Regions from separate parts of the Candidatus Enterococcus lemimoniae genome, predicted to be linked through region 3. Evidence: predicted binding sites of a transcription regulator. Region 3 holds the regulator's gene; each other region holds the start of a gene.

Region 1 (4,004 bases), 990 kb from region 3:
GACAACTGTTCACCAATTAACAGATGGAAAATTCTTAGTTGCTGTCAAAGGAGCACCAGATGAATTACTAAAACGTTGTAACCAAGTTCTATTAAACGGTCAAACACCAGCTTTAGAGGACAAACAACGTCAAGAAATTTTAACCAACAATACAAAATTAGCGAAACAAGCATTACGTGTGTTAGGAATGGCGTATAAAATCGTTGATGCAGTTCCAGCTGAAATGGACTCTGACGTCGTTGAAAAAGACTTAGTTTTCGCAGGTCTTGTTGGCATGATCGATCCAGAGCGTAAAGAAGCAGCAGAAGCTGTAAAAGTTGCCAAAGAAGCGGGAATTCGCCCAATCATGATCACAGGCGACCACAGAGATACAGCCGAAGCAATCGCTGCTCGTCTTGGCATTATCAAAGAAGGCGACGATGATGCAGTAATCACGGGTGCTGAATTAAATGAATTATCAGATGAAGCCTTTGCAAAAGTCGTTGAACATTATTCCGTTTATGCACGTGTTTCACCAGAACATAAAGTCCGTATCGTAAAAGCTTGGCAACAAGAAGGGAAAGTCGTTGCCATGACTGGTGATGGTGTGAATGATGCACCAGCATTGAAAGCAGCCGATATTGGTATTGGCATGGGGATCACGGGGACAGAAGTATCTAAAGGGGCCTCTGATATGGTCTTAGCAGATGACAACTTCTCAACGATCATCGTAGCCGTTGAGGAAGGACGTAAAGTCTTCTCAAATATCCAAAAAACAATTCAATATCTACTTTCTGCCAACTTAGGGGAAGTTTTAACCTTATTTATCGCAACAATGTTAGCTTGGGATACTTTGCTACCTGTTCACTTATTGTGGATCAACTTAGTAACCGATACGTTCCCAGCAATTGCTTTAGGTGTTGAACCTGCTGAACGTGACGTGATGAGCCATGCGCCTCGCGGAAAGAAATCAAACTTCTTCTCTGGCGGTGTTTTAAGCAGTGTGATCTATCAAGGGATTACCCAAGGTGCGTTGACGTTGATCGTATACAAAATGGCGATCGAATTCCCAGCACACACAGCAGCCAATATGCCAAACTTATCAGCAACAGCCTTGTATGACTTACAACATGGTGATGCTTTAACAATGGCGTTTGCTACATTAGGTTTGATCCAATTGTTCCATGCCTTTAACGTGAAATCTATTTACCAATCAGTCTTTAAAGTTGGGTTGTTTAGAAATAAATCATTCAACTGGGCAATCTTAGTATCGTTCCTATTACTAGCTGCAACGATCTTGATTCCAGGTTTCAATGACTTATTTAGCGTAACGTCTCTAGATGGATACCAATGGGGAATCGTTGCTGGAACATCCTTTGCGATTATTCCAATCGTTGAAATCGTAAAATTTGTTCAACGTCGAATGGGTAAAAGCTAAGGGCAATAGTAATAAAACAGAAATGTGTCTTCGGATACATTTTTGTTTTATTTTTAAGGTCAAAACAAGTCAAAAAAGTGGACAAATTTTCAGATTGCGGTATTATTAATATAGACATTTAGCTTTAAAATATGGAGGTTATTCACTATGAACTATTTAGATGAAAATGAAGAAACAGAAGAGAAACAACAACCAAATGCATTTATGAAAAAACTTTTTGAAGAACGAACAATTTTGATCTATGGTGAAATCAATCAAGATTTAGCACGAGAAGTAACATCACAATTGCTATTACTGGCAGCGATGAATGATGAACCAATCAAAATTTTCATCAATAGCCAAGGTGGACACGTTGAAGCTGGCGATACGATTCATGATATGATCAAATTTGTAAAACCAGAAGTAATCGTGATCGGGACTGGTTGGGTCGCAAGTGCTGGAATTACCATTTATCTAGCTGCTGATGCGAAGAACCGTTACAGTCTACCAAATACTCGTTACATGATCCATCAACCTGCTGGCGGCGTTCAAGGACAAAGTACAGAGATTCAGATCGAAGCCAAAGAAATCATTCGTATGCGTGAACGTGTCAACCGTTTGATTGCTGAAGCAACAGGGCAAACATATGAAAAAATTGCCAAAGATACAGACCGCAATTTCTGGATGTCAGCTGATGAAGCAAAAGAGTATGGCATGATTTCTAAGATCATCCAAACAAGTGACGAAATTAAATAAATAATTGAAAAATAGGTTGGGACAGAAGCGTCTAGGCCTGAGAAATAAGCTAGTATTCACGAAAATTGTTCTTTAAATTTTTGTGAATACTAGCTTATTTCCGATGGGACTGCTTCTGCTTCCACCGTTTATTCGGGATTAGTATGTTTAACAAAAAGAGAACCGACTTTTGTCCCAAACCCGTTTATTTTTCTATTAATAAAAGGAAATAAGCATTTTACAGATTACTCTTGTCATCCACCTATAAAAAAGTGTAAAATTGAGTGATTACTAAAAGAAAGTAGGAAAAATTGTGAAACCAAATTTAGGCTATTATGTGCAAAACATCAATGATATTGTCAAAGAAACAGAAGAAGTCGGCGAAAAAATGAACGACTATTACGAAGAAGTTCGTAAAGCAATCGATGAAGAAAAAACAGCAGATTTATCACCAGAAAGAATTGCAGAAATCCAACGCATCTTCCAAGATGGTACCAAAGAATATACGATCATGTTGGAAAAAGTTACGCAATTACGTCCGCCAGCACGTGTGATGGGGATCCACAAAAAATTTGAACGTTCATATATTGAATACTTGGCTGGATGTAACGAAATGATTTTATCTTTAGATCCTGAAAAAGGCATAGATATCGATCTATTCAATCATTCAGAAGAAAAACAAGATAAAGCAACAGATGATATTTCATTTGCCATTACTCGAATGAGCAATCTTTTGTTAAAAAAATAAAAAAATAAATGAAAAATTGACAAAAAATAGGGATGGTTAATTTCTTTTTAATGTTATTTTTAGTAGACAAAAGAAAAAATGTGTTGTATTATATATTCATACCAACAACAACCTTTTTATTTTTCATTTTACTCTTATTGAGTAATACTCCTTTTCCATCGGCCTTTTCAGCCGGTGGTTTTTTATTTTTCTTGATTTTTATTAAACGTTTAATATTTGTTTATTATATGTTTTTGTGTAAAGTAAGTTATATTATTTAGACTAGTTAGACAAAAAAAGGACTAAAACAATTCGTAGAAGAGTTTGTTTTAGTCCTTTAAACTATACTGCGTTGATCTACCTTAATTTTCTACATTACGAACATAATCATCAAAATACTGAACCAAATCTGATTTGATTTTTTGATAGTCAGCTTCTGTGTATTCACGTTCTTCAATCGTTCCATTAAAAAATGGAATCTCCAACTCTTCACGCAGTCGATCTACAACTTCGCTTTGATCCATTTGGGCACCTTCTTTACCTAATATCTACTCTATTATAAAACATTAAAATCATTCGTCAACTGCTCAAAAGAATCTTTCATCGCAGATAACTTACTATAAAGTAGCGTACTATCATTATCTTCAAGGAAGAAGACTTGTTTCAATTCAAAATAAAAATCTTCAAAAGCGGCAAAAAAGGGCTGAACTTCTGATTTGGTTAATTCACTATTGCTAAAATAAAAAACACGCACACTATGATAATAAGTGAAGACCTCATTGATATTCAAAAGAATCCGAGTATCTTCAGGACGTGGACGGCTAGTAACTAAATCGTATAAAGATAGGCTTTTTGTGTGGATTTCAGATAAATAAGATAAAAGTAAATCCACTTTTTCATTGCTTGCTGACATTAAATCGACCTCCAATTTCCCTAATTATAATAAAAAATGGAAAGAAAGAGAAACAGGACACTCAATTTAAAAGAAAAATTTATAAAAAATGAAAATAGCAGAAAAAAGTTGACAAATAAATGAGAATGTTCTAATATTGATTTTAATAAAAAACTCATTGAAAAGAAGAGTACACAAGCTGACATTTATCACCAGTGAACGAATGATTTACTGGTATCAGAGAGCTTTCGTTT
Region 2 (4,004 bases), 1.1 Mb from region 3:
GCAGCTTCTGTATAAACGACGGTCGTGTTACCCGCTGAATAAACTTTAACAAAGTATGCATCGGTATTTTCTAGTTGTTTATTGACTAACTGTTTGTAGCTGTTGGTTACATTGACTAATTTCATTTTTTTCACCTCAATTTAAGTAATTATTTTTTATGATAATAATAAAAAACAGAGTATTCACAGATTTGATAGAGTTGGAATAATCTTTCTTAAAATTTGATATAAATTTCACTCACTCTTATTATAAATTTTTTTAACCGAAATAAAAAGAAATTTGTCTCAAAAAACACAAAAAAGTCAATCAGTTTGCCTGATTGACTTCACTTTTTATTCTTTTTCTAGAGTTGCTTCGCTGGTATCACTAGGATCTATCGTAATTTCTCCTGTAACAATGATTTTTCCATCGTCATCTAGCTTAGCAACTAATTGATGTTCTTCTGGATGGTCTAAGAAGTATTCAGCAATGCCATCTTCGATTTGTTCTTGAATGGTTCGACGCAATGGACGAGCACCCATCGAAGGATCATAGCCTAGATCGACTAATTTTTCTTTGACATCCGTTGGAACTTCAATCTGGATTTTTTGATGAGCAAGTAAACCGTTGACTTCATCTAACATCAAGCTAACAATATTCATCAAGTTTTCTTTACTTAAGGCTTTAAATTCAATGATACCGTCAAAACGATTCAAGAATTCTGGTGTGAAGAAATTATTCAACTGCCCTAAAACAGATTTTGTAAGCCCCTCACGAGCAGCGCCGAAGCCGACATTGGCTTCTACATTACCTGTACCAGCATTACTTGTCATAATAATGATTGTATCTTTAAAACTAACAGTTCTACCTTGAGCATCCGTCAAACGTCCATCATCAAGAATTTGCAAGAACATGTGCAATACATCTGGATGAGCTTTTTCAATTTCATCAAGTAAAATCAAACTGTATGGATTACGGCGAACTTTTTCTGTTAATTGTCCAGCTTCGTCATAACCAACATAACCTGGAGGGGAACCGATTAATTTAGAGACACTATGTTTTTCCATGTATTCACTCATGTCAAAACGGATCATAGAATCTTCCGAACCAAATAGTTCGTATGCTAATTGTTTGGCTAATTCTGTTTTACCAACACCAGTTGGTCCTACAAATAGGAAAGAACCAATCGGACGATTTTGTTTTCCTAAACCAACGCGATTTCGGCGAATAGCTTTGGATACTTTATCAACTGCATCGTCTTGCCCAACGACATGAGCTTTTAGGTCGACCGCTAGATTTTTCAACTGTGTTTGTTCTTTTTCTTTTAAATCACCGACAGGAATTCCTGTTTTTTGTTCAACGATGGCCTCGATATTTTTCTCACCAATTACTGGCGTTTCTTCATCGCTGATTTGTTTTTCTTTCATTGCTTGCAGCTTATTGATTTGATCACGGTAATAGGCCGCTTTTTCGAAATCTTCTTCAGCAGAGGCTTGTTGTTTTTGTTGCTCAGCATCTGCAAGTTTCATTTCAATCGTTTTAGGATCGACAATTTGGATCGTCAAGTTCATTTTAGAGCCAGATTCATCTAAAAGATCAATTGCTTTGTCAGGCAAGAAACGATCTTGGATATAACGATTGGATAAAGTTGCAGCGGCTTTGATTGCTTCATCAGTGTATTTTACATGATGATAATCTTCATAGCGTTTTTGCAACCCTTTAAGAATAGCAATCGTTTCGTCGACAGTTGGTTCATCTACACGGACTGGTTGCATCCGACGTTCTAAAGCAGCATCTTTTTCGATGATACGATATTCATTTAATGTCGTTGCACCAACCATTTGCAACTCACCACGAGCGAGTGCTGGTTTTAAAATATTTCCAGCATCCATATTGCCGTCACCAGCAGCACCAGCGCCAACGATTTCATGTACTTCATCAATGAATAAAATGATGTTTTCTGCTTGCTTGATTTCTTCGATCAATTTTTGCATACGTTCTTCAAATTGACCGCGAATACCTGTTCCTTGAACTAATGAAACAACATCTAAACGAATGACTTCTTTGTCTAATAGTTTTTGCGGAACATCACCATCCACAATTTTTTGTGCTAATCCTTCAACGACTGCTGTCTTACCAACACCAGGTTCGCCAATCAAGACAGGGTTATTTTTCGTACGTCGATTTAAGATCTCAATCACACGTTTGATTTCTTCATCACGACCGACAACTGGATCAACATCACCATTTCTAGCGGCTTGTGTGATATTGATGCCGTATTCACCTAGTAAGCCATTCGATTGTCCAGCACCACCTCTAGGGGGCTGACCACCGTTAAAACCGTTACCATCGCCAAATTGGGTCGGCGGAGTTTGACCATTAGGGTGTCCTTGTTGTTCTTGCATTTGACGTGATAAAGAGCGGTATAAATCATCTAAGCTTCCAAAACCAAATGGATCTTGTTGAGACATTGTTGGTTGAGTATCATTTGCTTGTGCTTTTAATTTTTGATAGCAACTTTGGCAATAGTCCAGTTGTTTTCTTTGACCATTAACATTTGCATATAAGTGGATCGTTGCTGGATTTTGTTGACAATTTTGACAAATCATAGGATAAAACACGTCCTTTCAAAATAAGACTGATTTTGTATCAAAGGCCTCTAGAAAAGGTCAAATAGTTCGCTGACCATTTTTGACCTTTGAAATTATTATAGCATCTTTTTAGTAAGAATCAAGCAATTGAACTCTAAATTGAGTCGATAAATAGCACAGTCAAACAAAGTGAGTGAGACGCTTAATTTACTTATAATAAAAATTATTATATTTTTCTAAAGTTATCTAAGTTTATTTGTATAATGAATAAGTATAATTTAGACAATTATCTTTTTTTGTCATACAATACCTAGAGGATAAAAATAAAAGTGAAAGCTGTGATCGATCAATGTATGAAAATCCATTTGAAGAACAAATCAATGCCTTAAAAGAAGGCACTATTTCTGAATTAGTGATAGAACCGCAAGACTTTACAGCCTTTAGAGAAGTTTGGAAAAATTTACCAGATCGAATGTCTTTTGTCGGGGAAGCTGGATTAAATGGACGAATTATATATCGTTATATGAAGGAAGAAAATTAATTGATGGTTTCAATCGATAAAAAATAGGTGAAAAGTGTTGTATCTACTCACAAAAAATGGTAATCTTAAAAATTGAAAGGGCATTTTCTCGATTCTAGTTTCACTTGAAACGTGTCAAGAAAGGAAAACCCTAACATAAAAAAATATTTTACTTACGAAGGAGACCGATTCATATGGAAAAGAAAGATTTTCACATCGTAGCAGAAACAGGGATTCACGCTCGTCCAGCTACATTATTAGTACAAACTGCAAGTAAATTCAACTCAGATATCAACTTAGAATACAAAGGTAAATCTGTTAACCTTAAATCAATCATGGGCGTTATGTCTCTAGGCGTTGGCCAAGGTTCAGACGTAACTATCTCAGTTGACGGTGTTGACGAAGCTGATGCATTAGCAGCAATCGTAGACACAATGAAAAAAGAAGGATTGTCAGAATAATGTCTGAAATGCTAAAAGGAATTGCCGCAAGTGATGGTGTCGCTATTGCTAAAGCTTACCTGTTAGTTCAACCTGATTTATCTTTCGACAAAAAATCTGTAGATGATACATCTGCTGAAGAAGGTCGTTTGGATGCTGCTTTGGCAAAATCTACGACTGAGTTGCAAGCAATCAGAGAAAAAGCAGCGCAAAGCCTTGGTGAAGAAGAAGCACAAGTATTTGACGCACATTTAATGGTTTTAGCTGACCCAGAAATGATTGGTCAAATCAAACAAAACATTCAAGATAACAAAGTAAATGCTGAATCAGCATTAAAAGAAGTGACTGATATGTATATCGGTATGTTCGAAGCAATGGATGACAATGCCTACATGCAAGAACGTGCAGCAGATATTCGTGACGTTGCAAAACGTATTTTAGCTCACTTACTAGGTGTAACGCTTCCTAATCCTT
Region 3 (4,004 bases):
ATATTGAGTGTTTGTACCACATGTACAGGATAGGTAGGAGCCGATGAATCCGGAACGCTAGTTTCGGAGGAGGCGCTGGTGGGATACTACCCTTGTGTTATGAACCCTCTAACCCGCACCACTTATCGTGGTGGGAGACAGTGTCAGGTGGGCAGTTTGACTGGGGCGGTCGCCTCCTAAAAGGTAACGGAGGCGCCCAAAGGTTCCCTCAGAATGGTTGGAAATCATTCGCAGAGTGTAAAGGCAGAAGGGAGCTTGACTGCGAGACTTACAAGTCGAGCAGGGACGAAAGTCGGGCTTAGTGATCCGGTGGTTCCGCATGGAAGGGCCATCGCTCAACGGATAAAAGCTACCCTGGGGATAACAGGCTTATCTCCCCCAAGAGTCCACATCGACGGGGAGGTTTGGCACCTCGATGTCGGCTCGTCGCATCCTGGGGCTGTAGTCGGTCCCAAGGGTTGGGCTGTTCGCCCATTAAAGCGGCACGCGAGCTGGGTTCAGAACGTCGTGAGACAGTTCGGTCCCTATCCGTCGCGGGCGTTGGAAATTTGAGAGGAGCTGTCCTTAGTACGAGAGGACCGGGATGGACTTACCGCTGGTGTACCAGTTGTTCTGCCAAGGGCATTGCTGGGTAGCTATGTAGGGAAGGGATAAACGCTGAAAGCATCTAAGTGTGAAGCCCACCTCAAGATGAGATTTCCCATTTCTTTAAGAAAGTAAGACCCCTGAGAGATGATCAGGTAGATAGGTTGGAAGTGGAAGTGCAGTGATGTACGGAGCGGACCAATACTAATCGGTCGAGGACTTAACCAAAGAAACGAAATAAAAAAGTATTTTCGGAATGTTTGATTACTACTTCAATCCAGTTTTGAGTGAATAATCACTCAACTTAATAGTAACAACACCCAGTGTGGTGGCGATAGCGAGAAGGATACACCTGTTCCCATGCCGAACACAGAAGTTAAGCTTCTTAGCGCCGATTGTAGTGAAGGGTTTCCCTTTGTGAGAGTAGGACGTCGCCACGCTAAAGTGTTGTCTTGGAGGTTTAGCTCAGCTGGGAGAGCACCTGCCTTACAAGCAGGGGGTCGGCGGTTCGATCCCGTCAACCTCCATTTTTTGAGCCGTTAGCTCAGTTGGTAGAGCATCTGACTTTTAATCAGAGGGTCGCAGGTTCGAGCCCTGCACGGCTCATAGGAATATTTTGCGGGTGTGGCGGAATTGGCAGACGCACTAGATTTAGGATCTAGCGCCTTACGGCGTGGGGGTTCAAGTCCCTTCACCCGCATTTTTAGTCTCGTTTAATACTTGGCGAATACGCCGGCTTAGCTCAGTTGGTAGAGCATCTGATTTGTAATCAGAGGGTCGAGGGTTCAAATCCTTTAGCCGGCATCCAAATTGCGGAAATAGCTCAGTGGTAGAGCACCACCTTGCCAAGGTGGGGGTCGCGGGTTCGAACCCCGTTTTCCGCTTAGCTTGTTCGCCGGGGTGGCGGAACTGGCAGACGCACAGGACTTAAAATCCTGCGGTGAGTGATCACCGTACCGGTTCGATTCCGGTCCTCGGCATTGCAGTGACATACAGATGTATGACATGTAGCACCCATAGCTCAACTGGATAGAGTGCTTGACTACGAATCAAGAGGTTAGGGGTTCGACTCCCTTTGGGTGCATAGTTGATAGGTTTGACTGCGGATTAGAAGGTAATGTGTATTCGTTCCTTTTAAGCGTTTAGTCTTTTTTTATTATTATAGCTACGGGAAGTAGCTCAGCTTGGTAGAGCACTTGGTTTGGGACCAAGGGGTCGCAGGTTCGAATCCTGTCTTCCCGATTGAAAGAACAGAGTAATTGCTCTGTTCTTTTTTGTTCTAATGAAATACCCAATGCGTTATCTATATTTACTTTTTCTTATCAAATTAGGCATTCTCCTTTATTAAACAGTTGAAGTTATGTATAATTAAGGTCAGTATTAGTCAAGGGAAAAGGATGAGTGTGATGAGTAATCAAAATACTTCGGATTTAATAGAAGCATATCTAAAGAAGATTCTTGAAGAGAGCAGTAAAATTGAGATTCGCAGAGCCGAAATGGCTCATTTATTCAATTGTGTTCCATCCCAGATTAATTATGTTATCAATACACGCTTTACAATTCAACGCGGCTATTCTGTTGAAAGTAAACGTGGTGGCGGTGGTTACATTCGAATCGCCAAGGTTCAAATTTCTGATAGTGATCAATTGTTAAAACAGATTGCTCAGTTTACAGGCAATGAACTTTCAGAAAAAGATGCACTGATTTTTATACAAAAGTTGTACGAAGAAGAAGTGATCACCAAAAGAGAAGGAAACCTGATGTTGTCAGTTCTTGGAAAACAAGTTCTAGGCAAAGCAGGATCAAATGAAGATTATTTACGTGCTCAATTGATGCATTCATTTTTAGAACGTTTGAGTTACGAGGAGGAATGATAATATGGATGAATTATTTACAGAAAGTGCCAAGGCAGTCTTAGCCATTGCACAAGAAGAAGCAAAATATTTTAGGCATCAATCTGTTGGATCAGAGCATTTGCTATTGGCATTAGTTTTGGAGCCAAATGGAATTGCTGGGAAATCATTGCGCCAGTTGAATGCTGATAAAAACGATATTCGTGAAGAAATCGAACACTTGACGGGTTATGGTACTGTAAAAGCCTATCCTAAAGGTTCATACTTGCCTTATTCTCCTCGTGCAAAGCAAATTTTTGCATATGCTGGTGATGAAGCCAAGCGTTTAGGTGCACCAAATATTGGTACAGAACATATTTTATTAGGGTTATTAAGAGATGAAGATATACTAGCATCACGTATTTTATTGAATCTGGGCTTAAGTTTATCCAAAATGCGCCAGCTTTTAATGAAAAAAATTGGTATAACAGATCCACAAATGAGTGGTAATGTAGGACGTCGAAGAAATAATCAAGCTCAAAAAGCAGCACCAAAAGGAACGCCAACATTAGATTCTTTAGCACGTGATTTAACAAAATTAGCTCGTGAAAAAAATCTTGATCCAGTAGTTGGACGTTCACAAGAAGTTAGACGTTTGATTCAAATTTTAAGCCGTCGTACAAAAAATAACCCTGTTTTAGTTGGAGAACCTGGCGTTGGTAAAACAGCGATTGCTGAAGGGTTAGCTCAAAAAATCGTCAATGGTGAAGTGCCAGAAGATATGCAAGAAAAACGCTTGATGATGTTAGATATGGGCGCTTTAGTAGCTGGTACTAAGTATCGTGGAGAGTTTGAAGATCGGCTCAAAAAGGTGATCGATGAGATTTATCAAGATGGCGAAGTCATTTTATTTATTGATGAATTGCACACTTTGATTGGTGCAGGTGGTGCTGAAGGCGCAATCGATGCATCAAATATATTAAAACCAGCACTTGCAAGAGGTGAATTGCAAACAATCGGTGCAACAACATTAGATGAATATCAAAAGTATATCGAAAAAGATTCTGCTTTAGAACGACGTTTTGCCCGTGTGCAAGTTGATGAACCAACACCAGAGGAAGCAGAAGAGATTCTAAAAGGTTTACGTTCTCGTTATGAAGAACATCATGGTGTGGAGATTACAGATGATGCGCTACATGCAGCGGTTCAATTATCTGTACGCTATATCAATTCTCGTCAGTTACCAGACAAAGCAATTGATTTGATGGATGAGTCTTCAGCAAAAGTTCGTTTGGATTTAGCCGACGAACCTTCTGAAATCAATAATTTGCGCTTGGAAATTGCTCGTTTAGTTGAAGAAAAAGAAGCAGCAATTCAAGCTCAGTCATTTGAAAGTGCTGCTAGGTTACGTCAAAAAGAGAAAAAATTGGCACGTAAATTAGAGAATATTTTATTATTAGAACAAAAAGAAGCGTCTGGTTATGCTAATCGGGTAACAGAAGAAGATGTTGCTAATGTGGTATCACAATGGACAGGCGTGCCTTTACAGCAATTAGAGAAAAAGGAAAGTGAACGACTGCTTGAATT

Evidence for each region. The regulator CtsR, encoded in region 3, represses protease genes until heat stress. The targets are predictions, from matches to a motif close to TTGGTCAAAAAAGGTCAAANA.
Region 1: the regulator CtsR is predicted to act here: its motif matches at 1,473-1,493, upstream of A5866_RS16335 (ATP-dependent Clp protease proteolytic subunit).
Region 2: the regulator CtsR is predicted to act here: its motif matches at 2,658-2,678, upstream of A5866_RS06300 (ATP-dependent Clp protease ATP-binding subunit).

Annotation. Positions count from the first base shown of each region.
Region 1 is NZ_CP147248.1:3,424,310-3,428,313, forward strand. It holds gene A5866_RS16330 (cation-translocating P-type ATPase) at 1-1,417, shown strand, start outside; gene A5866_RS16335 (ATP-dependent Clp protease proteolytic subunit) at 1,565-2,152, shown strand; gene A5866_RS16340 (hypothetical protein) at 2,445-2,879, shown strand; gene A5866_RS16345 (hypothetical protein) at 3,221-3,382, opposite strand; gene A5866_RS16350 (hypothetical protein) at 3,415-3,771, opposite strand; T-box leader at 3,920-4,004, shown strand, end outside.
Region 2 is NZ_CP147248.1:1,313,623-1,317,626, reverse strand. It holds gene A5866_RS06305 (DUF1827 family protein) at 1-125, opposite strand, end outside; gene A5866_RS06300 (ATP-dependent Clp protease ATP-binding subunit) at 333-2,588, opposite strand; gene A5866_RS06295 (hypothetical protein) at 2,920-3,111, shown strand; gene A5866_RS06290 (phosphocarrier protein HPr) at 3,285-3,551, shown strand; gene ptsP (phosphoenolpyruvate--protein phosphotransferase) at 3,551-4,004, shown strand, end outside.
Region 3 is NZ_CP147248.1:2,430,901-2,434,904, forward strand. It holds rRNA gene A5866_RS11480 (23S ribosomal RNA) at 1-813, shown strand, start outside; rRNA gene rrf (5S ribosomal RNA) at 910-1,025, shown strand; tRNA gene A5866_RS11490 (tRNA-Val) at 1,040-1,112, shown strand; tRNA gene A5866_RS11495 (tRNA-Lys) at 1,119-1,191, shown strand; tRNA gene A5866_RS11500 (tRNA-Leu) at 1,204-1,285, shown strand; tRNA gene A5866_RS11505 (tRNA-Thr) at 1,317-1,389, shown strand; tRNA gene A5866_RS11510 (tRNA-Gly) at 1,398-1,469, shown strand; tRNA gene A5866_RS11515 (tRNA-Leu) at 1,480-1,565, shown strand; tRNA gene A5866_RS11520 (tRNA-Arg) at 1,596-1,669, shown strand; tRNA gene A5866_RS11525 (tRNA-Pro) at 1,754-1,827, shown strand; gene A5866_RS11530 (CtsR family transcriptional regulator) at 1,992-2,459, shown strand; gene A5866_RS11535 (ATP-dependent Clp protease ATP-binding subunit) at 2,464-4,004, shown strand, end outside.